Regions from separate parts of the Streptomyces sp. NPDC005423 genome, predicted to be linked through region 1. Evidence: riboswitches for the same ligand, from Rfam matches in the RefSeq annotation. Region 1 holds a riboswitch; each other region holds the start of a gene.

Region 1 (7,298 bases):
ACGTCCGCCCGGTTGCCGGACGACACGAACGTGGAGACGCCCGTGACGCCGGTGACGCCTCCTCCGCGCCGGTGCAGGCGGGACAGCAGGGCGATGCCGATGGCCCCGGACTGGGCGAAGAGGCCGATGCGTCCGGGGCGCGGGGCCTCGGGGGCGAGGGAGGCGTTCAGCCGTACGTCGGGGGAGGTGTTGATGACCCCGAAGGCGTTCGGTCCGATGATGCGCATGCCGTACGTGCGTGCGTGCCGGACGAGTTCGCGCTGGCGCTCGCGTCCCTCGGGGCCGCTCTCGGCGTATCCGGCGGTGACGACGACGAGTCCCTGCACGCCGTGTTCGCCGCACTCGGTCACGACCTCGGGCACCTGCCCTACGGGGACGGCGACGACCGCCAGGTCGACGGGTGCCCCGATGTCCCGCACCGAGCGGTACGCGGGCACCCCGTCGACCTCCTTCTCCTCCTCGGGGAACGCCTTGTTCACGGCGTAGAGGCGGCCGGTGAAGCCGGCGTCCCGGATGTTGTTGAGAATGCCCCGGCCCACACCGCCGGGCGTACGGCCGGTGCCGACGACGGCGACCGAGCCGGGCGCCAGCAGTCGCCGCACGGACCGCGCCTCGGCCCGCTGCTCCCGCGCGCGCTGCACGGCGAGGGACCGGTCCGTGGGTTCGAGATCGAACTCCAGGCGTACGACGCCGTCCTCGAAGCTGCGCTTCTGGGTGTACCCGGCGTCCGTGAACACCTTGATCATCTTGTTGTTGGCGGGCAGCACCTCGGCGGCGAACCGGCGGATACCGCGCTCCCGGGCGACGGCCGCGATGTGTTCCAGGAGGGCGGAGGCGACTCCCCTGCCCTGGTGCGCGTCCTGGACCAGGAAGGCGACCTCGGCCTCGTCGGCGGGGGCGGAGGCCGCACGTCCGTCGGCGCTGATGCGGTCGTAGCGTACGGTGGCGATGAACTCGCCGCCGACCGTGGCCGCGAGTCCCACCCGGTCCACGAAGTCGTGGTGCGTGAAGCGGTGGACATCCTTGGCGGACAGACGAGGGTACGGGGCGAAGAAGCGGTAGTACTTCGACTCGTCGGAGACCTGCTCGTAGAAGCTGACCAGGCGCTCGGCGTCATCGACGGTGATGGGCCGTACGCGCGCGGTGCCGCCGTCGCGCAGCACCACGTCGGCTTCCCAGTGGGCGGGGTACTCGTGCCGGTCCGACGAGGGTTGCATGGCCCCCAGCGTACGGCTCGCGTCTGACAACGGCGCGAGGCAGTCTGGGGTGCGGACGTCGGACCGAGGCCGCGGTCCGAGGGCCGCTCCGGAGGGGACGGAGAGCCGCTCCGGGGACGCTTCACGTGTGGGAAACTGGTCTAGACAACCCTGAGACTCTGAAGGGCAGCATCACATGGCTGAGCGCCGCGTCAACGTCGGCTGGGCGGAGGGCCTCCACGCCCGCCCCGCCTCCATCTTCGTCCGGGCCGCCACGGCCGCAGGTGTCCCCGTGACGATCGCCAAGGCCGACGGCAACCCCGTCAACGCGGCCTCCATGCTCGCGGTCCTCGGGCTGGGCGCCCAGGGCGGCGAGGAGATCGTGCTCGCCTCCGGGGCGGAGGGCGCGGACGCCGCTCTCGACCGGCTGGCGAAGCTGGTCGCCGAGGGACTCGAAGAGCTTCCCGAAACCGTCTGAGCACCCACGGCATCCGTACGGCTGAGCCGCGCGGCCCTTTTACGGGCGGCGCGGCTCAGCCGTTTTTGTCGCCTTTCACACCGCCCGGAACAAAGGCCACGAATATGCGGAGCGCACGCGGGCGTGAAATTCCCGCGCACGGTAATACGGGCAGCGGAAATACGCCTCCGCCGATTATCTCTTCTTTGTATACGGTGCCCGTGTTAATGCCGGAGGCCGGACATGTTTACGGCATGTTGCGAAGCCCTCACACGGTCCGCGCGCTCGGCGGCGCCGGGAAAGCGCAGCCGGTGCGCGGAGCTCACGCGCTCGGTGTGCAGCGCCGTGATCGCGCGGGCCCGCTCGGCGTCACCTCGCGCCACGGCGTCCACGATGGCGCCGTGCTCCGCCCAGGACTCCACCGGGCTGACCGGCGCCTCCACCGCGTACATCCACGCGATCTTGTGCCGCAGCTGCGTCAGCACCGAGGTCAGGGACTGGCTGCCGGAGGCCTGGGCGAGCGTCTCGTGGAACCAGCCGCCCAAGGAGCGCAGATCCTCGCTGCTGCCCCTCCTGGCGCGCTCCTGGCCCAGCCTGACGAGGCCGCGCAACACCTTGAGGTGGGCCTCGGTACGGCGCTGGGCCGCCCTGGAGGCGCCGAGCGGCTCCAGCAGCATGCGCATCTCCAGCAGGTCGGCGGCCTCCTGGTCGGTCGGTTCGGCAACGCACGCGCCCGCGTGCCGCCGGGTCACCACGAAGCCCTCGGCCTCCAGCGTGCGCAGGGCCTCCCGGACGGGAACCCGCGAGACGCCGTAGCGGCGCGCGAGGAGTTCCTCGGTGAGCCGGCCGCCGCGCTCGTAGACACCGGCGACGATGTCGTCCCGGATCGCGGTGCATACCGAATGCGCCGGAATACGCATGACCGACCTCCGTCTTAATCCCCGTGAAACGTCGACGATTGACGTGTGTTCCGTGACTCTATTGCAGCGGGACGGAATTTCCGACGGGGGACCGGAATCCATGGATATTTTTTGGACAGCGGGGCTCCGGAAAGGCCGAAAGCCCCGGCCGGAGCGGCCGGGGCTTCGGGAAGGGCGCGGGTCAGACGGTGACGCCGTGCGAGCGGAGGTAGGCGACGGGGTCGATGTCCGAGCCGTACTCGGCGGTCGTCCGGGCCTCGAAGTGGAGGTGCGGGCCGGTCGCGTTGCCGGTCGCCCCGGAGAGGCCGATCTGCTGACCGGTGGTGACCCGCTGACCCACCGAGACGCCGATGGACGACAGGTGGCCGTACTGGGTGTAGGTGCCGTCGTTCATCCTGATGACGACGTTGTCGCCGTAGGCGCCGCCCCAGCCGGCCTCGACGACGGTGCCGTAGCCCACCGCGCGGACGCTGGTGCCGGTCGCGGCGTGGAAGTCGATGCCGGTGTGGGTGCCGGAGGACCACAGGGAACCGCCGGTCTCGTAGCCCGTGGAGACGTACGAGCCGGCGACCGGCGTGACGAAGGTGTTGAGTCGCTTGCGCTCGGCGGCGCGGGCGGCGCGCTCCTTGGCCGCGCGCTCCTCCTTGGCCTGCTCGGCGGCGCGGGCGCGGGCCTCCGCCTCGGCCTTCTTCTCCGCTGCGGCCTGCTGCTGGGCGGCGGCCTGGGCGTCGATCTTCTCGGCGAGGGAGTCGCCGATGGAGACGACCGGGGTGAGGGCGGTCTGCTCGACCGAGGACTCCGCGGCGAGGGCCGGGGCGGCCAGCGTGCCGACGACGCCGGTGGTGGCGAGGGCCGCGACGCCCATCGCCCGGGTGGTGGTGCGGTGCGTCCGGCTCGGACGGCGGTGCTTCCCGGTGGCGCGGGTGAACGCCATGTAGTGGCTGGTCCTTTCCTTCCTTCTCGCCTACCGGGTTAGCTGACGGGTTCGGAGCAGGAAGGTCTCCTACGGACCCCCTCGCGGCACGCGCGGGCGTCCGATTCACCCCAGGGACTGTTGACATGGGTCCCCGGCTCCCCTGGCTCGCGCCGTACGGGGACTCGGCGATGACTGTCCGGTGCCGCGGACGCGGCGCGGTGCCTGACGGACAGCCGGACAGACGCTAAGCGGGGCCACTTTCCATTCCCAAACGGATCACGCTTTTTGTAGCGCACGCCACAGGGCAGACAGGCGACTCCCCCTCAATTCGGACATCAGGGGACCCGGGTGACGCTTTCGTCGCCCGGGTCCCCCCGCGCGCGTGCCGCTACTCCGCGGAGACGACGGCGACTTCGCCGATACCGAGCGCCTCGACGGGCTCTTTGATGCTCGCCGCGTCGCCGACCAGGACCGTCACCAGCCGGTCCACCGGGAACGCGCTCACGACGGCGGCGGTGGCCTCCACGGTGCCGGTGGCGGCCAACTGCCGGTACAGCGTTGCCTGGTAGTCGTCCGGGAGGTGCTGCTCGACCTGGTCGGCCAGGGTGCTCGCCACGGCCGCGGCGGTCTCGTACTTGAGGGGCGCCACTCCGACGAGGTTCTGCACGGCGACATCGCGCTCGGTGTCGGTGAGCCCCTCCGCCGCCAGCTTGCGCAGCACGGTCCACAGGTCGGCCAGGGCGGGACCAGTGTTCGGGGTGTCCACGGAGCCGCTGATGGCGAGCATCGCGGCACCCGTGCCGTCGGGTGCCGAGCGCAGTACCTGGCCGAACGCCCGCACCCCGTAGGTGTATCCCTTCTCCTCCCGCAGGACACGGTCCAGACGGGAGGTCAGGGTGCCGCCCAGGCAGTACGTGCCGAGCACCTGGGCGGGCCAGAGGCGGTCGTGCCGGTCGGGTCCGATGCGGCCGATCAGCAACTGCGTCTGGACGGCGCCGGGACGGTCCACGATGACGACCCGGCCGCTGTCGTCCGCGGTCACCGGCGACACCGGCCGCGGCTCGGCCGAGGAGCCCGTCCAGGCACCCAGGGTGTCGGCGAGCAGCCCGTCCAGGTCGATGTCCGTGAGGTCGCCGACGACGACCACGGTGGCCGTCGCGGGCCGCACGTGCCGGTCGTAGAAGGCGCGTACAGAGGCCGAGTCGATCTTCTGGACGGTCTCCTCGGTGCCCTGGCGCGGGCGGGACATGCGCGCCGCCGCCGGGAACAGCTGCTTGGAGAGTTCCTTGGCGGCCCGGCGGGACGGGTTGGCCGTCTCGTGCGGGATCTCGTCCAGGCGGTTGCGGACCAGCCGCTCGATCTCGCTGTCGGCGAAGGCGGGCGCCCGGAGGGCGTCGGACAGCAGCCCCAGCCCCTTGGCCAGACGCGAGGCGGGCACCTCAAGGCTGAGGCGCAGCCCGGGGTGGTCGGCGTGCGCGTCGAGGGTGGCGCCGGAGCGCTCCAGTTCGGCCGCGAACTCCTCGGCGGAGTGCTTGTCCGTGCCCTCGGAGAAGGCCCGGGCGGTGATCGTGGCGACACCGTCCAGGCCGGCCGGCTCGGCGTCCAGGGGTGCGTCGAGGAGGACCTCCACGGCGACGACCTGCTGGCCGGGGCGGTGGCAGCGCAGCACGGTCAGGCCGTTGCCGAGCGTCCCCCGCTCCGGGGCCGGGAACGCCCACGGCCTGGCCTCGCCCGCCTGGGGCTGCGGGTGGAACTCCATCGCGGCGAGCTCGGTCACTTGGCCGCCTCCTCGTTCTCGTCGGTGGCGGCGGCTTCCGTCTCGCCGGCCCCGGGGGCGAGCGGCTCGTAGACGAGCACCGCGCGGTTGTCGGGACGCAGGCGCGCCTTGGCGACCTCCTGGACCTCCTCGACGGTCACGTCGAGGACCCGCTGTACGGCGGTCAGGGCGAGCTGTGGGTCGCCGAACAGGACGGCGTAGCGGCACAGTTCGTCCGCGCGGCCGGCGACCGTGCCCAGCCGGTCCAGCCACTCGCGCTCCAACTGGGCCTGCGCGCGCTCCATTTCCTCGGCCGTGGGGCCCTCCTCGGCGAACCGGGCGAGTTCCTCGTCGATGGCCGTCTCGATGACGGGCACCTCGACGTCACCGGACGTCTTGACGTCCAGCCACCCCAGGGAGGGCGCCCCGGCCAGTCGCAGCAGGCCGAAGCCGGCCGCAACCGCCGTACGGTCGCGCCGTACCAGTCGGTTGTAGAGGCGGGAGGACTCGCCGCCGCCGAGGATGGTCAGCGCCAGGTCGGTCGCGTCGGACGCGCGCGTGCCGTCCTGCGGCAGCCGGTAGGCGCACATCAGGGCGCGGGCCGGTACCTCCTCCACGACGACCTCGCGCAGCTCCTCGCCCATCGTGTCGGGGAGCGCGCCGTCCCGGGGGGCGGGCTTGCCGTCGTGCCCGGGGATGGAGCCGAAGTACTTCTCCACCCAGGCGAGGGTCTGCTCGGGGTCGATGTCGCCGACCACGGACAGGACGGCGTTGTTCGGCGCGTAGTAGGTCCGGAAGAACGCCCGCGCGTCCTCCAGGGTGGCAGCGTCCAGGTCCGCCATCGAGCCGATCGGCGTGTGGTGGTAGGGGTGCCCCTCCGGGTAGGCGAGGGCGGTCAGCTTCTCGAACGCCGTGCCGTAGGGCACGTTGTCGTAGCGCTGGCGGCGCTCGTTCTTGACCACGTCCCGCTGGTTCTCCATGGACTCCTCGTCCAGGGCGGTGAGCAGGGAGCCCATGCGGTCGGCCTCCAGCCAGAGGGCGAGCTCCAACTGGTGGGTGGGCATGGTCTCGAAGTAGTTGGTCCGCTCGAAACTGGTGGTGCCGTTGAGCGAACCGCCCGCGCCCTGCACGAGCTCGAAGTGACCGTTGCCCTTCACCTGCCCGGAGCCCTGGAACATCAGGTGCTCGAAGAGGTGCGCCAGACCGGTGCGCCCCTTGACCTCGTGGCGGGAGCCGACGTCGTACCAGAGGCACACCGCCGCGACCGGGGTGAGGTGGTCCTCGGAGAGCACCACGCGCAGGCCGTTGGCCAGGCGGTGCTCGGTCGCTGTCAGGCCGCCGGAGTCTGCTTCGGCGGTGGCCGTGTGACCCATGGGCATGTACGTCCCTTCGATCGCGGATTCTTCAGCTGGAACCGCAGAATTCCTGCAAGTCCTGCCACTGTATGCAAGCGCGCGGACCGTCGGCGAAGTTCCCGGCGGACATACGCCGAGAGCGAGATCGCGTAGCCTGCGGACAGTCGCACGCACGGACCCACGTGGCACCTCTCCGTGCCCGGGCCGGGCGGCCAACGCCGGGTCCCGGTCCGCGTTGTCAGTGGCGCGGTCCACAATGGGCGGCGTCAGATCCCCACGCTTCAGCCAACAGTGAGCCGAAGGGGCAGCGACCCGTAGGTGAGCACCCAGAAAAGAGGAGCCGGCAGCGATGGCCCGCCGCAGCACGAAGACCCCGCCGCCCGACGACTCGTTCGAGGAGCGAATCCTCGACATCGACGTCGTCGACGAGATGCAGGGCTCCTTCCTTGAGTACGCGTACTCGGTCATCTACTCCCGCGCCCTGCCGGACGCCCGTGACGGCCTCAAGCCCGTCCACCGGCGCATCGTCTACCAGATGAACGAGATGGGGCTGCGTCCCGACCGCGGCTACGTGAAGTGCGCCCGGGTGGTCGGCGAGGTCATGGGCAAGCTGCACCCGCACGGCGACGCGTCGATCTACGACGCGCTCGTGCGGATGGCCCAGCCCTTCTCGATGCGGGTCCCGCTCGCCGACGGCC
Region 2 (7,298 bases), on a different contig from region 1:
GGCTTCCTCGACAACCTGAAGGAGCTGAACGCCTACCGCGACGGCATCTACTGGCGGTGGATGGCCAACTCCGTGTTCTACGCGGGCCTCGGCGCCCTGCTCTCCGCCGCGGTGTCGGCGGCCGGCGGCTACGCGCTGGGCCGCTTCGCCTTCCGGGGACGGGAGTTCGTCTTCAAGCTGATGCTGGCGGGCGTCCTGGTCCCGAGCGTCGTGCTGGCCGTACCGCAGTACCTGCTGCTGTCGAAGGCGGGCCTCGCCGACTCGTACTGGTCGATGCTGCTGCCCTCGGTCCTCTCCCCGTACGGCGTCTACCTCGTCCGTATCTACGCGGCGGCCTCGGTCCCCGTCGAACTGCTCGAAGCGGCCCGGATGGACGGCGCGAGCGAGTGGCGGATCTTCTCCCGGATCGCGGTGCCGATGATGATGCCGGGGCTCATCACGGTCTTCCTCTTCCAGTTCGTCGGCATCTGGAACAACTTCCTGCTGCCGTACGTGATGCTCGCCGACGACACCAAGTTCCCGATCACGCTGGGCCTTTACACCCTGCTGGCCCAGGGCAACTCGCAGCCGGCGCTCTACACCCTGGTCATCACCGGGTGTCTGCTGGCCGTCCTGCCGCTGATCGGGCTCTTCCTGGTGATCCAGCGGTTCTGGTCGCTGGACCTGCTCAGCGGCTCGGTCAAGGCCTGAGCGGTGGCCACCAGTCCGAACGGTCGTCGCAAACCCCCCACCATCCACGACGTGGCCCGGGAGGCGGGCGTCTCACGAGGCACCGTCTCCCGTTTCCTCAACGGCGGCCACTACGTGTCGCCGGCCGCCCGCGGCGCCGTGGAGTCCGCGATCAGGAAAACGGGGTACGTCGTCAACCGGCACGCCCGCAGCCTGAGCACCGGACGGTCGGACTCGGTGGCGTTCCTGCTCACCGAACCGCAGGAGAAGTTCTTCGAGGACCCCAACTTCAATGTACTGCTGCGGGGTTGCACCGAGCACCTGGCCCGGCACGACGTCCCCCTGCTGCTGATGCTCGCCTCCTCGCGGGACGACCGGCGCCGGCTGACCCGGTACATCACCTCGGGCCACGTCGACGGGGTGCTGCTCGTCTCCAGCCACAGCGGCGACCCGGTCGCGGCCGAACTGCGCGACGCCGGCATCCCGTTGGTGGCCTGCGGCAAGCCGCTCGGCCTCGGCTCCAAGGTGGGCTACGTCGCCGCCGCCGACCGGGACGGCGCCCGTGACATGGTCCGCTACCTCCTCAGCACCGGCCGCCGCCGCATCGGCATGATCACCGGCCCGCTGGACACCCCCGGCGGCACCGACCGGCTGGCCGGCTACCGGGACGTACTCCTGGAAGCGGGACTGCCCTACGACGAGGCGCTGGTGACCGAGGGCGACTACCGGCGCAGCGGCGGCGAGGAAGCGGCCCGCCGTCTGCTGGCGCGCGCCCCCGAGCTGGACGCCGTGTTCGTCGCCTCCGACCTCATGGCCCAGGGCGTGGTCAACGCCGTTCAGCAGTCCGGGCGTTCGGTCCCCGATGACATCGCTGTCGGCGGCTTCGACGACTCGGCCGCAGCCACCGCCGTCACCCCCGCGCTCACCACCATGCGCCAGCCCTACGAGCGCATCAGCGCCGAGATGGTCCGCATGCTCCTGGCACAGATAGCCGGCGAGGACACGGCGGGCGTGATCCTGCCCACGGAGCTCGTGATCCGGGAGTCGGCGTAGCGCCGTCAGCCGTCCGGTTCACGTCGAGTCGGGGGGGCTTTCCGACCGTATTCTCTGATCATGGCCGCTCCCCACGCATATTCGCTCATCGCCACCGACCTGGACGGCACGTTGCTGCGTGACGACGACACGCTCTCCGACCGGTCCCTGGCCGCGCTCGCGCGGGTGGCGGCGGCCGGTGCCCGGCACCTCGTGGTCACGGGCCGGCCGGCGCCGAGGGTGCGACCGCTCCTGGAGGACCTGGGTGCCACGGGGCTCGCGGTGTGCGGACAGGGCGCGCAGCTGTACGACGCCGGCGCGCACCGTCTGCTCTGGTCGGTCACCCTGGACCGGGAGCTGGCGGAGACGGCGCTGGGCAAGATCGAGGCCGAGGTCGGCCAGGTGTACGCGGCCGTCGACCAGGACGGCGTGGACGGTCTCACCCTCATCGAGCCCGGCTACCGGATGCCCCACCCGACGCTGCCGGCCGTGCGGGTGGGCCGCCGCGACGACCTGTGGTGCGAACCGATCAGCAAGGTGCTGCTGCGCCACCCGTTCCTGCCCGACGACGAGTTGGCGTCGACGGCGCGCGGGGTGGTGGGCTCCATGGTGTCGGTCACCATGTCGGGCCCCGGCACCGTCGAACTCCAGCCACTCGGCATCACCAAGGCGACCGGACTGGCGCTGGCCGCCCGGCACTTGGGCCTGGGCCCGGCGGAGACCGTCGCCTTCGGCGACATGCCCAACGACATCCCGATGTTCGACTGGGCCGCCCACGGTGTCGCGATGGCCAACGCGCACCCCGAACTCAAGGCCGTGGCCGACGAGATCACCATGTCGAACGAGGACGACGGCATCGCCGTCGTCCTCGAAGGACTGTTCCCGGGGGCCTGAGAGCCGGAACTCCTAGTACGCGCCGTACACGTTGTCGATCGAGCCGTACACCGCGGCCGCGTAGTTGCAGGCGGCGGTGATGTTCGCGACCGGGTCGTAGGGGTCGTACGAGGTGCCCGCCACGTGGTAGGCGTTGAACGTCGGGTCGATGACCTGGAGGAGCCCCTTCGACGGGGTGCCGGCCGCCGCGTTGGAGTCCCAGTTGTTGATGGCCAGCGGGTTGCCGGAGGACTCGCGGATCACGTTGCGGTAGATGCCGTCGTACGTGCCCGGGATCCCCTTCTGCGCCATGATCGCGAGCGATTCGCGGATCCAGCCGTCGAGGTTGTTGGAGTACGTCGTGGCCGACGCGGTGGTGGCCGTCGTGGTGGCCGTGGTGGCGGCCGAGGCGGTGGTCGCGCCGATGATCGGCAGCGCGAGCACGGCCGCACCGCTGCCGGCGACGGCCAGGGTGCGGACGAGTCGGGCGCGTCGGGACTGGGCGGTTCCGGGCATGTCGAGGTTCCTCTCCGTCGCCTGCGAGGTGAGCTGTCGGGTTCGGGCTGGGAGGTGCCCGGCCGCGTCCTCGCGGACGTGGCTCAACCCCGAGCCGGTCCGGCCTCACGGCCGGTCCGGCGACTTACCTGGGTCCCCCGCTCCTGCCGTGCGAGTAGTTCGTGACTGGGATGCCGGGCGGCGGCAGGATTCGGCGTTCCGCTCGACAGGCCGGGAACGTATGCGAGAGAACATGTCGGGAACAAGTGGCGGAATCACACCTCACCCCTTTTGACCTTGGTCCGGGGTCTATGAGGTACTTGATCCTTTGCGTCAGCCATGAGTCAACTGGCAAGAGGCGCAAGGAAGAACGAGGACGGGTCGGCGCACGGGTCACGCACGGAAACGCGTGACCCAAGTCACGGGAAGGTGAGAACCGGCAAATCGGGCAATAGCAGTTAATCCTTGCCAACCGCCTGTCGCGGGTGACGGCATGGCCCAGATTCGCGGGAGCGATGGAAAGCGGCATTTCCTTTTCGATCGGTATTTGTCCACTGTTATCAGGTGATCAAAAACATACCGGTCGTGATCCGATACCACCCCGCCTGGCCGGGGTGGGTGGCATGGGTGATCGAAAGCTGACCGGATACGCTGACTTGAGTGCTGGCAGCGACCTATCGACAAACCGTGTGACCGCCCAGAGACACCAGCAGACAGGAGACCCCTCGTGACCGTCGTCGGGCCGTTCGGGCTGAGCGTGCGGGACCAGGCTCTGGAAGCCGATGTCCAGGCCGGATTGGCGGCCGTCGAAGAGGGGCTGCTCGAAGCCACCAAGAGCGAGGTCCCCTTCATCACGGAGGCCGCGCAGCACCTGGTGCGCGCGGGCGGCAAACGGTTCCGTCCGCTGCTGGTGATGCTCGCCGCCCAGTTCGGCGACCGTTTCGCACCCGGTGTCGTGCCGTCGGCGGTCGTCGTCGAACTGACCCACCTCGCCACGCTGTACCACGACGACGTGATGGACGAGGCGGCCGTGCGCCGCGGGGTGCAGAGCGCCAACACCCGCTGGGGCAACTCGGTGGCGGTCCTCACCGGAGACTTCCTCTTCGCCCGCGCCTCGCACATCCTGGCCGACCTCGGGCCGGAGGCGGTGCGGGTCCAGGCCGAGGCGTTCGAGCGCCTGGTCACCGGCCAGATCCTGGAGACGGCCGGACCCACCGACGGGCGCGACCCGGTCGAGCACTACCTCGACGTCCTCGGCGGCAAGACCGGCTCCCTGGTCGCGGTCTCCTGCCGGTTCGGCGCGATGATGTCCGGCTGCGACGACACGGTCGTGGACATCCTCACCCAGTACGGCGAGCGGCTCGGCGTCGCCTTCCAGCTCGCCGACGACGTCCTCGACATCGCGTCCGACGGCCACGAGTCCGGCAAGACCCCGGGTACGGACCTGCGCGAGGGCATCCCCACCCTGCCGGTGCTCCTGCTGCGCGAGCGGGCCGCCCGGCTGGGCCTGGCCGAGGACCTCGCCCTCTGCGAGCTGCTCGACTCCGACCTCACCGACGACGCCCGGCACGCCGAGGCGCTCTCCCTGCTGCGGGCCCACCCCGCCCTGGAGCAGGCCCGCCGCGACACCGTCCGCTACGCCGAGGACGCCCGGGCGGCCCTCGCCCCCCTCCCGGAGTGCGACGCGAAGACCTCCCTGACCGAGATGTGCGACGCGGTGGTCCACCGCGCCGGCTGACCCGGCCGGCCGCATCCGCCCCCATGTGATCCAGGTCACCCGCTCGGAGTGAGGTTCCCGTCAGGCCCGCTCCGTAGTCATGCCCAGAAGCCGGCGCAGGGGTCGCCGGTGGGGATGCGGGAGACAGAGGAATCATGGGTAGGAACGCCACCTTCGCGAAGAGCCGCAAGAGTCTGACCGCCGCGGTCATCGGGCTGACGGCCGTGGCCGGTGCCGCCGCCGGAGCCGTCCCGTCGTACGCCCAGGAAGACCCGTCCGGGGGCGGTACGGTCCTCGCCGCCAGTCTCCGGGGCGCCGACGAGGGCGCTACCGCGCTCGAATTCGTCCGGGTGGAGGGCGACCGGGTCTCCGTGGCGGTCACCTGGCACGGCACCGGCCGCCCGGCCGCGCTCCGCATCCACCAGGGCGACGGGAACGCCGCCGGTGACGTCACGATCGACTTCGGCGCACTGCTGCGCCACAGCGCCGGCCACACCGTCACCGGCACCGTCGAGGTCACGGACGCCGCTCTCCTCGGCACGCTGACGACCGACCCCGGTGCGTTCTCCGCCGACCTGACCACGACCGGCTCCTCGGCCGGCGCCCTGCACGGCCGGCTCCACCACGTCAGCACCCCCGTCGACTTCCGGCACGTCCTGGGCAGCTTCCAGGCGCCCGTAGTCGAAGGGCAGCAGATCTACGAATGCAAGCCGACCGACGCCGGCGGCTATGCCTTCGCCCAGCGGGACGTCAGCGCCGCCCTCGAAAAGGGCATCGCCCACTCCTACGTCCAGCCCAACTCCGGCGTCCCGCAGTGGGTGGCCCCCGACGGCAGCGCCGTCACCGGCACCGTCGTAGCCAAGACGCCGAACGGCACCGGCAACATCCCCGAGGTGGAACTCGCCGCCACCCGGTCCGGCGCCGCGCACGGGCTCCTCTCCCGCACCGCCGCGGTCCTGCGCCTGAACACCGTCGGCGGCGTCGCCCCGGCCGGTTCCTGCACTCCGGGCGCGATCGTCGGCGTGCCGTACCACGCGGACTACGTGTTCGTGCAGGGCTGATCAACTGCCGTGCACAGGCGGCGCCTTCACCGTTCGGCCCGGGCAACCCCTACGGGTCGGGGGCGGCGCCGCCTCCCCGTGTCATCCCCCAGGCGTACGCGGAGTTGGCTCCCCGGTCTGACGCTTGGACTCCGCGAATTTGGTGAGATGGAGACAGCGGAAAACACCACTCCTCACCGATTCGGGTGAGAATGGCGGCTGAGGGGATCGCTGCGGAGACCCACAGCCGCCGCCGACGACGGAGGTAAGGCAGACATGGCACCGTACGAAACCGACGACGGCACGGACACCACGGAGGTCGACGACCTCGGGGCACGCCGGCGCAAGGCGGCGCGGTACGTCGTGCCGGTCACCGTGCTGGGGGTCGCGGCGGCGACGATCGGGCTCGTCCCGGCGCTCGCGGCCTCGGGCGACCCGGACCTGCCGAAGATCAGCGCCCAGCAGCTCATCGAGAAGATCGCCAAGTCGGACGTCCAGCAGCTGTCCGGCACCGTACGGATCAGCACCGACCTCGGCCTGCCCAACCTCGGCGGCCTGGAGAACAGCCTGATGTCGGGCGCCACGAAGCGGGGCGACGGCTCCTCCGCCGACCCGACGGCCAAGCTCACCGAGCTGGCCTCCGGCTCCCACACCCTGCGCGTCGCCGCCGACGGCCCGGACCGGCAGAAGGTCTCCCTCCTGGAGAGCGCCGCCGAGTACAGCCTCATCCACAACGGCAAGGACGTCTGGGGCTACGACAGCCGATCCAACGAGGTCTACCACTCCACCGCCGCCGAGGGCAGCGGCAGCACCGGCCGTCGGGACGACGTCCCCGCCACTCCCAAGGACCTCACCAACGAGGCCCTGAAGGCGGTCGACGCCACCACCTCCGTCACCGTCGACGGTACCGAGCAGGTGGCCGGCCGGGACGCCTACAAGCTCCTCATCAAGCCCAGGCAGTCGGGTACCACGGTCGGCGCGATCAGTGTCGCGGTGGACGCCAGGACGGGCCTGCCGCTGAAGTTCACGCTGACCCCGGCGAGCGGCGGCGCCGCCGTCGTCGACGCCGGTTTCACCCGGATCAGCTTCGCCAGGCCGGCCGCTTCGACCTTCGACTTCACCACGCCCAAGGGCGCGAAGGTCACCGAGGGAGACCACGCCGCCAAGGTCCCCGACTCCGCCAACGCGCCGTCCAAGGCTCCCGCGCCGTCCAAGGGCTCGAAGGGCGACCTCGGCAAGGGCCCCGACGGCCTCAAGGTCCTCGGCAAGGGCTGGAACTCGGTCGCCGTCCTCGACACCGGCGGCCAGGGCATCCCGTCCGGCGCCTCGTCCGGCGGCGGTGACCTCGGCGGCTTCCTCGGCTCGCTCGGCGACCAGGTCAAGGGCAAGTTCGGCTCGGGCACGGTCTTCTCGACCCGCCTGGTCAACGCCCTCGTCACGGACGACGGCACGGTGTACGTGGGAGCGGTGAA
Region 3 (7,298 bases), on a different contig from region 1:
GAGGAGCGCCGCCCGGCCGGTGAGCCGGGACCGGCGGGCCTGCCGCTTGGTCTGGGAGCGGTAGACGCGGGCCGCCGTCTGCTCGCCGAGCAGTTTCAGCCTGGTCGCGGTGGAGAACCGGTCCCGGTCCTTCACGGCCATGTCCCGCCTCCCGTTCACGCGCGTACGTCCCCGGACACGGTACGGGACCGCGCACGGGGACGTACGTACGACTGGCTCAGGCTTGACCCCTCGTGGGTCAGCCCTTGAAGCGGGGGAAGGCGCTGCGGCCGGCGTAGACCGCCGCGTCGTCGAGGATCTCCTCGATGCGCAGCAGCTGGTTGTACTTGGCGACGCGCTCGGAGCGGGCCGGGGCGCCGGTCTTGATCTGGCCGCAGTTGGTGGCGACGGCGAGGTCGGCGATGGTGACGTCCTCGGTCTCGCCGGAGCGGTGGGACATCATGCACTTGTAGCCGCTGCGCTGGGCCAGTTCGACGGCGTCCAGCGTCTCGGTCAGCGAACCGATCTGGTTGACCTTGACGAGCAGGGCGTTGGCGGTGCCCTCCTCGATGCCGCGGGCCAGCCGCTCGGGGTTGGTGACGAAGAGGTCGTCGCCGACGATCTGCACCTTCTCGCCGAGGCGGTCGGTGAGGACCTTCCAGCCGGCCCAGTCGTCCTCGAAGAGCGGGTCCTCGATGGAGACGAGCGGGTAGGCCGCCACCAGCTCCTCGTAGTACTCCGTCATCTCGGCGGCGGAGCGCTCCTTGCCCTCGAACTGGTACTTGCCGTCCTTGTAGAACTCGGAGGCGGCGACGTCGAGCGCGAGGGCGATCTGCTCGCCCGGGATGTAGCCGGCCTGCTTGACGGCCTCCAGGATGAGGTCGAGCGCGGCGCGGTTGGACTCCAGGTTCGGGGCGAAGCCGCCCTCGTCGCCGAGGCCGGTGGAGAGGCCCTTGGTCTTCAGGACGGACTTGAGGGTGTGGTAGACCTCGGCGCCCCAGCGCAGCGCCTCGGAGAAGGACTCCGCGCCGATCGGGGCGATCATGAACTCCTGGATGTCCACGTTGGAGTCGGCGTGCGAGCCGCCGTTGAGGATGTTCATCATCGGAACGGGCAGCAGGTGCGCGTTCGGGCCGCCCAGGTAGCGGAAGAGCGGGAGGTCGCTGGCCTCGGAGGCGGCGTGCGCGACGGCGAGAGAGACGCCGAGGATGGCGTTGGCGCCGAGCGAGCCCTTGTTGTCGGTGGCGTCCAGGTCGAACATCGCCTGGTCGATCAGGCGCTGCTCGGTGGCGTCGTAGCCGACCAGCTCCGGGCCGATCTGCTCGATGACGGCGAGGACGGCCTTCTCCACGCCCTTGCCCTGGTAACGGTTGGGGTCACCGTCACGCAGCTCGATGGCCTCGAAGGCGCCCGTGGAGGCGCCGGAGGGAACGGCGGCACGACCCGTGCTGCCGTCGTCGAGGCCGACCTCGACCTCGACCGTGGGATTACCTCGGGAGTCCAGGATTTCCCGGGCTACGACGACGTCGATGGACGGCACGAGCATCTCCTTATGGGATGTGACGCGGTGAGCAGGACCGCAGCGGCTCTGCGAGACGAGCCTAACCGGCTCCGGGCGATCGGCCATCCGCCCGACCGCCCCCTGGACAGAAACCGAGGGCAAATTGTTTCCGAACGGAACAAAGAGGGGCCGTGTGCGGCGGCACTCGGGCCGCCCAGAAAAAACCCCGCTCCGGTGCGTACGGGGAACACGCACCGGAGCGGGGAGCCCGTGGGGGCGGGGGGTGGCCCTCACGAGGTCTCCACTATGGGGACCACGGATATGAGGGCGCTGTGGTTCGACTACGAGCCGGATGTCACTTCAGGTGCAGCTGCTGGCCCGGGTAGATGACGTCGGCGTTGTCGACGATGTCCTTGTTCAGCTTGAACAGCTGCTGCCAGCCGCCCTTCACCTTGTGCTTCGCGGCGATGGAGCTGAGGCTGTCGCCCTTGACGACCTTGTACTCGCCGTCGCCCTTCTCGACCTTCTTGCCAGTCGGGGTGGTGACGGTCTTCTTGGCGACCGGGCGCTCGGCGGAGCGGGAGGCCGTCGACGTGCCGGCGGAACGCTCGGTGGTGCCGCTCGACGCGTTGGAGGAGCCCGAGGAGCCGGACGAGCCCGCCGAGTTCGAGGAGCCCGACGACGAGTTCGAGGAAGAGCCGGAGCCGCTGGAGGAGGCGCCCGAGAGGCCGGTGCCGCAGGTCGGCCAGGCACCCTTGCCCTGCGCGGCGAGGACCTTCTCGCCCACGGCGATCTGCTCGGACTTGGACGCCCGGTCCGCGGTGGAGGCGTAGGCGGTGCCACCGTAGGCGGCCCAGGTGGAGGCGGAGAACTGCAGGCCGCCGTAGTAGCCGTTGCCGGTGTTGATGGACCAGTTGCCGCCGGCCTCGCACTGGGCGACGGTGTCCCACTCCGAGGCGGTGGCCGCGGAGGCGTTGCCGACCGCCATCAGCGGGGCGGCGATGGCGACACCGGTGACGCCGGCGAGCGTGGCGACCCGGGTGGCCTTGGACGGACGACGGTGCTTGGCCTTGCTGGAAAACAGCATGGAAGATCCCCTCACCGACGCCTGCGAGGTGAGCTGTCGGGTTCGGGCCGTGTGAGTTGCCCGGCCGCGACTCGTACATCTCTCGTACGAGGCACGGCTTCACCCCTAGCCGGTTCCGTTCGTCTCTCGACTCCCGGGCCCGGCGCCTACCTTGGGTCCCCCGCTCCTGCCTACGGCGCTTGACGCGACGACTGTTCCCGGACGGCCGCTGGCAGGATTCGGCGTTGCGGCTGACGGGGCCCGTGGTGACGAGCGGTCCTGACCGTAGACATGCGATCGTGAGAATTTCAAAGACGATCAGGGCTTCTGAGACTCATCCCACACTTTCCCCAAAGCGGACATTCGAGGCGAAGCGTGACGTCAACTCCCGCTACTTTGCGACCGTTTCGGCACTGACGTCCAGTGTCTGACCGGCGACGATACGGGCCGGGTCGGCGCCTATCGCCTCCTCGTTCGCGGCATAGAGCGCGCGCCATCCGCCGGTGAGGCCAAGGGAGTCGGCGATGGAGCCGAGGGTGTCGCCCGCCCGGACCGTGTACGTCTCCTCGCTCGCCCCCCGGTGCCGCCCGCCGCCGGTGACCGCGTCGGTGTGGGCCGCGCTGCCGCCGGACGCCACGCCGTCGGTCGTCGCGCTCTTGGTCGTAGCGGACTTGGTCGCAGCGTTCTTGGTCACGGTGCCGAGCGAGCCGGTGTCGACGAGGCTCGACTTCGCGGCGGGCTGCACGGAGTTGCCCGGGTAGCTGACGCTGGGCGAGGCCGTGGGCTCACCGTGGGAGCTCCGGGCGCCGCTCGTGCCGGAACCGGACGACTTGTCAGTTCCGCCCGACGTACCGGCGTGGGCGGTACCGGTGGATTTGTCCGTGACGGACGGCGAAGGAGTCGCCGAACCGGCGTCGGACGTACCCGAGTCGGCGGGACCCGAGGAGTCCGACAGGCCGGCGGAGCCGGCGGCGTCCGACGAGTCGGACGAGTCCGAGGAGTCCCCCGCGTCGGACGAACCGGTCGCCGTGGCCGACGGGGAGTCGCTCGCCACCCCGGTGTCGACGCTCGTGGAGCCGGAGGAGGTGGTGAGGCCGGAGAGCAGCGAGCACGTCGTCCACGCGGAGGTGCCCTTGGCGTCGAGGATCTTCTCGGCCACGGCTATCTGCTGGGAACGGCTGGCGAGGTCGGCGCTCGGCGCGTACTCCAGGCCGCCGTACTTCGCCCAGTCGTCCTGGGAGACCTGGAGGCCGCCGTAGTAGCCGTTGCCGCTGTTGGCACTCCACGAGCCGCCGCTCTCGCAGTTGGCCACCTTGTCCCAGGTGGTGCCGTCGGCCGCGTTCGCGGCGCTGGCCGCGAGGAGGGGGATCGCGATGGCCGAGCCGGTCACGCCGGCCGCGACGATGAGTGCCGGAGCCTGACGGGGGCGTCGGTGACGACCGTTCCCGGAGAGCATGCGGAAGCCTTTCATGCGACAGCGATGAACCGCGCGGCCGTTGTTATGAGGCGCCGCGTTGATAGATGAACGTATCCACAGCCGAACACCTGTCACAAGTTAATGCCGCGCGGATCACGTGAAGATCACAGACATGAGGAAGTGTCAGCTTTACCCTGGTGGGGCGAGGTTGAGCCCCCATGGCCGAATTCCCCCGTACGGCCATTACGGCACCGGTGTGAATTCCACGGGCAAGGTGCGCAATCCGCGCATGATGAGTCCTCCACGCCAACGCAAATCGGCTGGTTCCACCGCGAGTCGGAGATCCGGGAGCCGGGTGAGAAGGGTGGCGAGCGCGGTCCGGCCCTCCAGCCGGGCGAGCGGGGCCCCGAGGCAGTAGTGGATGCCGTGCCCGTACCCGAGGTGTTGATTGTCACGCCGCCCGAGATCCAGCACCTCGGGATCGGCGAACCGCTCCGGATCCCGGTCCGCTGCGGCCAGCACGACGAGCACGGGGTCGCCGGCCGCGATCTCCTGGCCGCCGACACTGAGCGCCCGGGTGGCGAAACGCCAGGTCGCCAGCTCCACCGGGCCGTCGTAGCGCAGGAGTTCCTCGACTCCCGTGTCGAGCAGACCGCGTTCGCCGGCCGCCAGCGAACTCTCCAGCCGGGCCCGCTGCCCGGGATGGGTGAGCAGGGCGTAGGTGCCGTTGCCGATGAGGTTGACGGTGGTCTCGAAGCCGGCGAAGAGCAGGATGAAGGCCATCGCCGCGGCCTCGTTCTCGGTGAGGTGCTCGCCCTGGTCGGAGGCGCGGATCAGACCGGAGATCAGGTCCTCGCCGGGAAGGGGCTCCGGGGTGTCGGGGAGGGCCGCGCGCTTGCGGTGGATGAGGTCGGCGAGATAGGCGCGCATCTTCTTGACCGACCGCGCGACCCCGCCCCGCGGGCTGCCTCCCTGTCCCGCCTTTCCGTGGCGGATCATCATCCCCGCCCAGTCCCGGAAGTCGTCCTGGTCCTCACGGGGGACGCCGAGCAGGTCACAGATGGCGTAGATGGGGAGCGGGAAGGCGAAGTCGTGGATGAGGTCGGCGGAGCCGGACCGCGCGAACCCGTCGATCAGGCCGTCCGTCAACTCCTGCACCCGCGGCGCGAATTCGGCGATCCGACGGGGTGTGAACGCCTTGCTGACCAGCCTGCGCAGGCGGGTGTGGTCCGGCGGGTCGATGTTGAGCAGATGCGTCATCAAGTCGGCCTGACGCTCACCGGGAATGCCGGTCCTGCCCCTGGCGTCCGCCGGCCCGCCGTGGTGCGCGGGGTTCTTGGACAGGCGCGGGTCGGCGAGCACCTGCTTCGCGTCGGCATACCGGGTGACCAACCAGGCCTCGACCCCGCTCGGCAACCGCGTCCGATGCACGGGAGCGTGCTCACGGAGCCACGCGTAGGCGGGATAGGGGTTGGTGGCGAACTCCCAGGTGAAGAGTTCCGGAGTGGCGGTCGAGGAGGGCGGCTGGTCTGTCACTCCCCGACGGTATCCGGGCGCCGGTTCCGCGGGGGGACGGGCCGGGGGGGCGGGCCGGGGGGGCGGGCCGGAGGGGACGGGCCGGGTGGGCGGACGGCTGGTGTGGGTGGTGTGGGTGGTGCGGCTGGAGCGGCTGCTCGTCGTGCCCGTCGTCCTCCCTGGGGCCCTCCCCCCCTCCCCTCCCCTCCCCTCCCCTCCCCTTCCCCGCTCCCCTCCTCCATTCGTGCCCGCGCGCCCTCCTCGCCTCGTGCAGCCGCGCCTCGTGCACCTGCGGCCCGCGTCGCAACACAGCCCGCCTTATTTGCTGTTGACCTGTCTTGCGCCGCGGCCACCCCTCGTCCCCGGCGCCCCTCTCGTGGCCCGCGTGCCCCCGCGTGCCCGCGGCGATCCATGCACCCGCGCCCCAACACGCGCCTCACCAAGGGCTGTTGATCCGTCCGCTGCCGCGTCCGCCCTCGACCCCGGCCGGCTGTCCCGCGTCACATCTCGCTTGCTTCACGCCCCGTCGTCCACCCCCTCCGTCTCCCTGATCGCGTCCCGGTACGTGCGGCCCGCCGCCCGTAGCGCGGCCTCCGGGTCGACGCCCTCGGCTTCGGCGCGGACGGCCAGGGCGAGCAGTTCGTAACCGAGGCCCTCCCCCTTGGGCAGCGGGACGTCCAGCTCCGCCGTGCGCACCCGGGAGGCGAGTTTCGCCGCCAGGGCCAGGCCCGGCTGGCCCAGCGGGACGCCGTCGGTGACCGAGGCGCGGTGCTTCTCCTCGGCCTTGGTCCGCAGCCAGTGCTCCTTGACCTCCTCGGGGGTCGAGGCCGTCTCGTCCCCGAAGACGTGCGGGTGGCGGTGGATCAGCTTGGCGACGATGCCGCCCGCCACGTCGTCGACGGAGAAGGGGGCGTCCGGGTCCTCCTCGGCGATGCGCGCGTGGAAGACGACCTGGAGCAGTACGTCGCCGAGTTCCTCGCGCAGTTCGTCACGGTCGCCGTCCTCGATCGCCTCGACCAGTTCGTACGCCTCCTCGATGCCGTACTTGGCCAGGCCCTGGTGGGTCTGGCGGGACGACCAGGGGCACTCGACGCGGATCCGGTCCATCACCTGGACGAGGTCGAGGAGGCGGGCGCCCGGCAGGTCGTAGGAGGCGGGGAGCAGCTCCAGCTCCGGCATGGAGACGCGGCCGGAACCGGCGAGGCGGGCCAGGCCGTCGGTCAGGGCCGGTTCACCGCCGGCCGTGGCGACGACCACCACGGTGCGGCCACCCGCGCAGGCGGTGAGCAGTTCCTCGGCGTCGGGGGACGCCTCCTCGACCGCCGTGCCGGCCTCCCTCAGGTACGGCAGCTGCGGATGGGCGCCGTCCGCGCACAGCACCCGGTCGGCGGTGCGCAGCGCCTGCCAGGCGGGCCAGGAGAGCAGGCCGGGGGCGACGCGGTGGCTGGTGGTGAGCAGGACGATACGGCCGGGGTCGACGGCCGCCGGGGAGGCGTCTTCGGGGCTGATTGCGTTCACCCGTCGAACGTAGCCCACGGCGCCGACGGCCCCCCGAGTTATCCACAGGGACGGGGTGCTCCGGCTCCGCCGGCCCGGTTGTCCACAGGCGGGGCGAAGGCGCCGTACCGCTCATCCACAGGACGGCGGACGGCGCCCCGGCGTCATGTCGTCTGCTCGCTCGGCTCGGCGGTGACCTCGCGTACCCACGGGGTCTTGGCGTCGACCCGGCTGCTCTTCTGGACGTCCCAGGTGCCGTAGCGGGGGTTGAGGTCGACGTGGAGTTCCTTGGAGGCCGTCGAGAGGGCCTTCCAGAAGGCGGG
Region 4 (7,298 bases), on a different contig from region 1:
CCTGCTGCGTCACGAGGGCTCCTTCGGCTCCGCCCGCCGACGCGGCTCACCGACAGGCACGCTCCGACGATACGACATGGGGTTCCCCGGCAATCAGTTGTCCACAGGCGTTGCCAGCGGCCCCCGTGACCTTGATGATGTCCGTGCTTGATCGGACCTGTTGGAATCTGTGAGGACGCAATGCCGGACATCGCCGAGAACGGCCGCACCTGGGTGCTTTCGGGACCCACCAGCAGCTACGCCCTCCATCTCACCGAGCACGACGAACTGCTCCACCTGCACTGGGGCCCCGCCATCGCGCTCGCCGACGCCGAGGCGCTCGCCGCCCGCCCGCTGCCCACCTGCTCCTCCTTCGAGTCCCCGCTCGACGGGCGCGAGGAGTACCCGGTCGAGGGCGGCCCCCGTTTCGTGCGGCCCGCCCTCTCCGTGCGCACGGCGCAACGGCGCGGCACCGAATGGCACTTCGAGCGGTACGAGACCGAGGGCGACGAGCTGCGGCTCCGCTTCCGTGACGGCGGGCTGGCGGTGACCCTGCACTACCGGATGCGCGGCGACGTCGTAGAGCGCTGGACGACGCTGGACAACGACGGGGCCGAGCCGCTGGAGCTGCTGCGCGCCGACTCCGCGACCTGGACGCTGCCGGAGCGCGAGGAGTGGCGGCTGTCGCAGTTGCACGGGCGCTGGGCCGCCGAGTCCCGGCTCGCACGCTCCCCCCTCACCTACGGCGAGAAGGTCATCGGCAGCCGGCGCGGCCACACCGGGCACCAGCACCTCCCCTGGGTCGCGCTCGACACCGACGCCACCGAGGAGCGCGGCGAGGTCTACGGCTGCGCCCTCGGCTGGTCGGGGTCCTGGCGGATCGCCGTCGCCCAACTCCCCGACGCCCGCGTGCAGATCACCGGCGGCGCCGGCCACGACGAGTCCGGACTGCTGCTCCTGGCGGCCGGCGAGACCTTCACGACCCCCGTCTTCGCCGGCCTGTGGAGCGACGGCGGCTTCGGCGGCGCGAGCCGCACCTGGCACGCCTACCAGCGGACCTACGTCATCCCCGACGCCGGCCAGGACCGGCCGGTGCTCTACAACTCCTGGGAGGCGACCCAGTTCGACATCTCCGAGGACCAGCAGGAGGCCCTCGCCCGGCGCGCCGCGGCGGCCGGTGTCGAACTCTTCGTGGTCGACGACGGCTGGTTCGGCGCCCGCACCAGCGACCGCGCCGGGCTCGGCGACTGGACCCCCAACCCGGACCGGTTCCCCGACGGCCTCGCGCCGCTCGCCGACCGCGTCCACGCGCTCGGCATGCGCTTCGGCATCTGGGTCGAGCCCGAGATGGTCAACCCCGACAGCGACCTGTACCGCGCGCACCCCGACTGGGTGCAGTACCAGCCGGGCCGGAAGCGGACGGAACAGCGCAACCAGCTCGTCCTCAACCTCGCCCGCGAGGACGTCCAGGAGTACCTGTGGGAACAGCTCCACGGACTCCTCTCCAACGCCCCCGTCGACTACGTGAAGTGGGACTTCAACCGCTGCTTCACCGACGCCGGCTGGCCCGGCGACGCCTATCCGCAGCGGCTGTGGGTGGACCATGTGCGCGCCCTGTACGCCCTGTTGGACCGGTTGCGGCAGGCCCACCCGGGCGTGGCCTTCGAGTCCTGCTCGGGCGGCGGCGGCCGGATCGACCTCGGCGTGCTGAGCCGTACGGACCAGGTGTGGACCTCCGACAACACCGACCCGCTCGACCGGCTCGCCATCCAGCACGGCTTCAGCCAGATCCACCCCGCCCGGGTCATGGCCGCCTGGGTCACCGACAGCCCCAACACCCAGCTCAACGGCCGCGTCAGCTCGCTCCGCTTCCGCTTCGTCAGCGCCATGGCCGGGGTGCTCGGGGTCGGCGGCGACCTCACCCGGTGGACGGCGGAGGAGCTCGCCGAGGCCCGCCGCTGGGTCGACCTCTACAAGGAGATCCGGCCGCTGGTGCAGCACGGCGACCAGTACCGGCTGCGCCCGCCGCGCGGCGGGCTGAGCGCCGTCCAGTACGTGCGCGGCGACGAGACCGTCGTCCTCGCCCTGCTCCAGTCACAGCACTACGGCGAGCCGCTCCCCGCGCTGCGCCTGCGCGGCCTCGACCCGACAGCGTCGTACGAATGCCTCGAAACGGGCGAAGTGCACCGGGGTGCCGTGCTGTTGCACCACGGGCTGGATGCCGGACTGCGCGGCGATCTCGATGCGACGGTTCTCCGGCTGCGCCGCATCTGAACCGCATGCCCGAATTGGCCACTTAGTCCCAACTCGATCCGGAATTGGGTTATCTGGGGAGGCGGCGCGTGAGCAGCGTCATATCCGTGACCGAGCGTCGTCCGTCATGTGCACGTAATAAGGGCGTGGCGCACGGGAATTGAGTGCGGCGCCGAACCGTGAATGCACGGAGGGTCACCCCTGATTCCCCCAACGGATCAACCAAAACGCAAAGTCGCGGAACTTCCTGCTTGTCCCTTTGTGCCTCGACCGCTTACGTTCGCCACCAATCCGGACGGACGCCCAATCCTGCCGCCGCCCGGAACCCGCACACACCCACCCGTACCACGGCAGGAGCGGGGGACCCACAGGCCAGACCGCCTGTTCCGGTCTCCGGAACAGGCTTGGGGTAAAGCCGCGCCCAGCGCGCGGCCGGACATCTCCCGTCCGCACCCGACAGCTCACCTCGCAGGCGCCGGAGAGGAATTCGCCATGCCCGCGAAGGGTAAGCACCGCCGTCCGAGGACCCAGCGCCTCAGCCGTTCGATCGCCGTCGCCGGAACGGGCGGCGCCGCACTCGTCCTCCCGCTCATGGGCGCGGCCGGAGCCCACGCCGCCACCGCGACCGCCGCTCCGGAGAAGGCCGTTCGGTCGGTACCGGCCGCCGCCGAGAAGACGTCGACAACGAAGGCGACGACAACGAAGGCGTCCGCAGCCAAGGCGTCCGCCGCGAAGAGCGCCGGTGTCCGGACGTACGCGGTGAGGACGGGCGACTACCTGTCGAGGATCGCCGCGGAGCAGGACGTCGACGGCGGCTGGAACCGGATCTACCAGGACAACCGGGAGGCCATCGGCGCCGACCCGTCGCTGATCCACCCGGGCCTGAAGCTCTCCCTCGGCCACAAGTCCGCGACGGCGACGACCAGTTCGTCCTCGGCCGACGCCTCGGCCAGTGCGAAGACGACGTCCACGACGAAGACGACGTCCGCTGCCCGGACCACCTCCTCGGACAGCGGCACGGCGACCGGCTACACGCTCCCCGTGACCGGCGGCACCACAGGCACCGGCTACCACGTCGCGGGCAGCATGTGGTCCAGCGGCTACCACACCGGCATCGACTTCGTCGTCCCGACCGGCACCACCGTCAAGGCGATCGCCGCGGGCACGGTCGTCTCGGCCGCCTACGACGGCGCGTACGGCAACGAGGTCGTCGTGCGGCACGCCGACGGCCAGTACTCGCAGTACGCCCACATGTCCCAGCTCTCCGTCTCGGCCGGCCAGACCGTGACCGAAGGCCAGCAACTGGGCCTGTCCGGCGCGACCGGCAACGTGACCGGCCCGCACGTGCACTTCGAGATCCGGACCACCCCGTACTACGGCTCTGACGTGGACCCGGTCGCCTACCTCCGCTCGCACGGGGTCGGCGTCTGACACACCCTCGACCGGCCCTCCTTCGGCCGACGTCCCTTCGACCGACGCCACTCCGACCGACACCCCTTCGAAGCCGCTGAGGGCCGGACCCACGATCCCCGGGTCCGGCCCTCGGTGTTGCCCCGCAACAACCCTGCGCAGAGGCTTATTCCGCCCTTGGGCAAGCCTTTATCAGTGGCTTATCTCACCGTACGTCAACCCCCGCTTACGATCGCGTAGGTCACATCCCGGGTGAATCATGGCCCCCGTGGCAGACGATTCGAAGAGTGACAGCAGAGCGGTGATCGGGTCGTACGTGGCGCTGGGGGACAGCTTCACCGAGGGTGTCGGCGACCCCGGCCCGGACGGCGCGATGGTCGGCTGGGCCGACCGGTTCGCGGTACTGCTCGCGGACCGCAGGGCCGAGGGCGACTTCGCGTACACCAACCTCGCCGTGCGCGGCAGACTGCTCGACCAGATCGTGGCCGAACAGGTCACGCGCGCCAGGGAACTCGCCCCGGATCTGGTCTCCTTCACCGCGGGCGGCAACGACATCATCCGTCCCGGCACCGACCCCGACGAGGTCGCCGAGCGCTTCGAGCGCGCGGTCGCCGACCTCACCTCCGCCGTCGGCACCGTCATGGTGACCACCGGCTTCGACACCCGTGGCGTGCCCGTGCTCAAGCACCTGCGCGGCAAGATCGCCACCTACAACGGCCACGTACGAGCCATCGCCGACCGCTACGGCTGCCCGGTCCTCGACCTGTGGTCCCTCAAGACCATCCAGGACCGCCGGGCCTGGGACGGCGACCGCCTCCACCTGTCGCCCGAGGGACACACCCGGGTGGCGCTGCGCGCCGGGCAGGTGCTCGGCCTGGACGTACCGGCCGACCCGGAGCAGCCGTGGCCCCTGCTGCCGCCGCGCGGCACGCTCGACATCCGGCGCGACGACGTGTACTGGGCGCGCGAGTACCTGGTGCCCTGGATCGGACGCCGGCTGCGCGGCGAGTCCTCGGGCGACCACGTCACCGCCAAGGGCGCGCTCTCGCCGTACGACATCAAGATGCGGATCCAGCGGGTGGCTTGAGGGGCGGTGGGGATGCTGGGGGCGCGGGGTGGGTCTGGAGCCGGTGCGGGACGTTGCCGTCCCAACCCGGTCCAAATCCTCGGTCATTCCTTGGTCTTTCCTTGGAATCGGGCCGCTGTGACCTCGGTGGACCGTCGTTGTCGGAGCGGCCGACCATAATGGAAAGCCTGACCGACTCCACCTGGAGGTATCGTGACCGGCTTCCGTCCCCTGAGCTCCGGGCTCCGCGCGCTGCAGCCCGCGGCCTTCGGCGCGGACCCGAGCGGCGAGCGCCTCGCGCGCATCCGCAGATCCCCCCATTTCAAGGACGGGGTCTTCCAGAATCCCGGGGGCCCGACCAGTATCCGGCCGTCCGCCTCGATGATCCAGTTCGCCAAGGTCTACTTCGACAAGGACGAGCGACCCCTGCGCGTCCCCGAGGGCACCGTGCCCGTGCACCCCACCGCCGTCGCCGATCTGGCCAAGCCGCCCGCCACCGGCCTGCGGCTGACCTGGATGGGGCACTCCAGCGTGCTGGCGGAGATCGACGGCCACCGGGTGCTCTTCGACCCGGTGTGGGGCGACCGTTGCTCACCGTTCCCCTTCGCGGGACCCAAGCGTCTGCACCCGGCACCGCTCCCGCTGGCCGCGCTCGGGCCGGTCGACGTCGTGGTCATCTCGCACGACCACTACGACCACCTGGACCTGCCCACGATCAGGGCACTGGCCGGCACGGACACGGTCTTCGCGGTGCCGTTGGGCGTCGGTGCCCATCTGGAGCACTGGGGCGTGTCCCCGGACCGGCTGCGCGAGCTGGACTGGCACGAGACGGCCAAGGTCGGGGGGATCACCCTGACCGCCACCCCGGCCCGGCACTTCTGCGGACGCGGCCTGCGCAACACCCAGCACACGCTGTGGGCGTCCTGGGTCGTCGCCGGTGACGAGCACCGGATCTACCACAGCGGAGACACCGGTTACTTCGAGGGCTTCAAGGAGATCGGCGCCGAGCACGGCCCGTTCGACGCCACGATGATCCAGATCGGCGCCTACAGCGACTTCTGGCCGGACATCCACATGACGCCGGAGGAGGGCATGCGGGCCCACCTCGACCTCCAGGGCGGCCGGCCGCACGGCGTGATGATGCCGATCCACTGGGCCACCTTCAACCTCGCGACCCACCCGTGGGCGGAACCCGGCGAGGGCACCCTCGCCGCCGGGCACGCGGCCGGCGCGCCCCTCGCGCTGCCGCGCCCCGGTGAGCCCTTCGAGCCGACGGGCGAGACCGTTCCCGCCGAGCCCTGGTGGCGCGGCGTGGCCCGGACTCCCCGGGGCGGCCGGCCCGCGGTGACTGAGCCGTCGATCGAGCCGTCGGCTGAGCCATCGGTCGCGCCGGTGGGCGAGGTCCCGGCCGACACGGGCCGTGACATCCCGGGGGACCGGGCCGAGGGCAGCGGAGCGCAGGAGACCGTCCCGGCGGGCTGAGAGCCGAGGCGGAGGAGACGGACGGCGGGGTCCGGAGAGCGAGGCGCTCTCCGGACCCCGCCGTCCGTTCAGTTCGTTCATGACCGCTTCTGATCAGGGACGATCGATTCACTTCCGTTCCTCGGTGGAGCTCCGAGGGAGTCAGCGGTCTGTCGTACGAGACCTCATACCAGAGGGGGACGCTGCCCGTAGGACTTTGTCAACTGCCCGTCGCACATGATGTCTTGGCGACTACTGTGAGTGTCCGTCGGACGACGCGGCGCCGGATTCCCTTCGGCGCTCTCGGCCGGCACCGCGATGGCGAACGCCCGAACCGCGCACCCCGCGCGAGTCATCAGGCCCGACGGACCAGTACGAGGACGCAGATGTCTCACCTCCGCGCACCGGCCGCCCGCCCGGACCGCCGTGAGGGCGGTCGGCACGGGCGGCCGGCCGCCCGCCCCGTGCCCTCGCTGCCGCCCGACACGCACCTACGGCCGCAGTTGCTGCGGATCGCGGTGCTGCCGCCGGTCGCGGTCGCCCTCAGCGGCTGCGCGGCCGTCCTGTTCACCGTGCGCTCCACCGGGACCCGGCCCGGCCTCGTCCTGTGGGCCGTGCTCGCGGGCGCCTTCGCGGTGACCCTCGCGGGCATCGTGATCGCCGCCGTCGCCGCGGGCCGGGCCGCCACCTCCGTCGACGACCGGGTCGGCGCGCTGCGCCGCAACTGCGCCCAGGGCGAGGCCGAACTCCGTTCCCTGGTCGAGGCGTTGGGGCGCGGCGAGCAACCGCCCCGGCGCAAGCCACGTCGTGGACCTCCGCGGGACGCCGACGACTTCGAACTGCTCGCCGCCGACGTGGCCCGCGCCCACGAGGGCGCCGTCACGGCCGTCGTCCAGGCCACCCGGCTCTCCAGCCAGGCGGGCAGCGAGCAGAAGGTCGAGGTCTTCGTCAATCTGGCCCGGCGCCTTCAGTCGCTGGTGCACCGCGAGATCTGCCTCCTCGACGAGCTGGAGAACGAGATCGAGGACCCCGATCTGCTCAAGGGCCTCTTCCACGTCGACCACCTCGCCACCCGCATCCGACGGCACGCCGAGAACCTCGCCGTGCTCGGCGGCGCCGTCTCCCGCCG

What was found. A riboswitch is a leader RNA that binds a small molecule or an ion and turns the genes downstream of it on or off. The one in region 1 is predicted to bind cyclic di-AMP.
Region 2: another riboswitch for cyclic di-AMP. It lies ahead of ABZT12_RS12500 (transglycosylase SLT domain-containing protein); the one in region 1 lies ahead of ABZT12_RS30110 (M23 family metallopeptidase).
Region 3: another riboswitch for cyclic di-AMP. It lies ahead of ABZT12_RS15820 (transglycosylase family protein); the one in region 1 lies ahead of ABZT12_RS30110 (M23 family metallopeptidase).
Region 4: another riboswitch for cyclic di-AMP. It lies ahead of ABZT12_RS30500 (M23 family metallopeptidase); the one in region 1 lies ahead of ABZT12_RS30110 (M23 family metallopeptidase).

The regions. Positions count from the first base shown of each region.
Region 1 is NZ_JBEXET010000038.1:21,010-28,307, reverse strand. Features, by position in the region: gene ABZT12_RS30125 (GNAT family N-acetyltransferase) at 1-1,217, opposite strand, end outside; gene ABZT12_RS30120 (HPr family phosphocarrier protein) at 1,393-1,674, shown strand; gene ABZT12_RS30115 (GntR family transcriptional regulator) at 1,878-2,573, opposite strand; gene ABZT12_RS30110 (M23 family metallopeptidase) at 2,755-3,507, opposite strand; cyclic di-AMP (ydaO/yuaA leader) riboswitch at 3,521-3,687, opposite strand; gene ABZT12_RS30105 (pitrilysin family protein) at 3,878-5,266, opposite strand; gene ABZT12_RS30100 (pitrilysin family protein) at 5,263-6,618, opposite strand; gene ABZT12_RS30095 (DNA topoisomerase IV subunit A) at 6,950-7,298, shown strand, end outside.
Region 2 is NZ_JBEXET010000008.1:111,478-118,775, forward strand. Features, by position in the region: gene ABZT12_RS12485 (carbohydrate ABC transporter permease) at 1-690, shown strand, start outside; gene ABZT12_RS12490 (LacI family DNA-binding transcriptional regulator) at 694-1,722, shown strand; gene ABZT12_RS12495 (HAD family hydrolase) at 1,783-2,595, shown strand; gene ABZT12_RS12500 (transglycosylase SLT domain-containing protein) at 2,608-3,090, opposite strand; cyclic di-AMP (ydaO/yuaA leader) riboswitch at 3,094-3,296, opposite strand; gene ABZT12_RS12505 (polyprenyl synthetase family protein) at 3,797-4,807, shown strand; gene ABZT12_RS12510 (DUF3455 domain-containing protein) at 4,942-5,847, shown strand; gene ABZT12_RS12515 (DUF2092 domain-containing protein) at 6,103-7,298, shown strand, end outside.
Region 3 is NZ_JBEXET010000012.1:84,792-92,089, reverse strand. Features, by position in the region: gene ABZT12_RS15830 (septum formation initiator family protein) at 1-141, opposite strand, end outside; gene eno (phosphopyruvate hydratase) at 239-1,525, opposite strand; gene ABZT12_RS15820 (transglycosylase family protein) at 1,836-2,567, opposite strand; cyclic di-AMP (ydaO/yuaA leader) riboswitch at 2,571-2,755, opposite strand; gene ABZT12_RS15815 (transglycosylase family protein) at 2,938-4,002, opposite strand; gene ABZT12_RS15810 (cytochrome P450) at 4,207-5,499, opposite strand; gene ABZT12_RS15805 (nucleoside triphosphate pyrophosphohydrolase) at 5,995-6,996, opposite strand; gene ABZT12_RS15800 (SurA N-terminal domain-containing protein) at 7,140-7,298, opposite strand, start outside.
Region 4 is NZ_JBEXET010000039.1:17,133-24,430, reverse strand. Features, by position in the region: gene ABZT12_RS30510 (tyrosine-protein phosphatase) at 1-13, opposite strand, end outside; gene ABZT12_RS30505 (alpha-galactosidase) at 181-2,253, shown strand; cyclic di-AMP (ydaO/yuaA leader) riboswitch at 2,560-2,720, shown strand; gene ABZT12_RS30500 (M23 family metallopeptidase) at 2,725-3,663, shown strand; gene ABZT12_RS30495 (SGNH/GDSL hydrolase family protein) at 3,944-4,729, shown strand; gene ABZT12_RS30490 (MBL fold metallo-hydrolase) at 4,922-6,190, shown strand; gene ABZT12_RS30485 (ATP-binding protein) at 6,556-7,298, shown strand, end outside.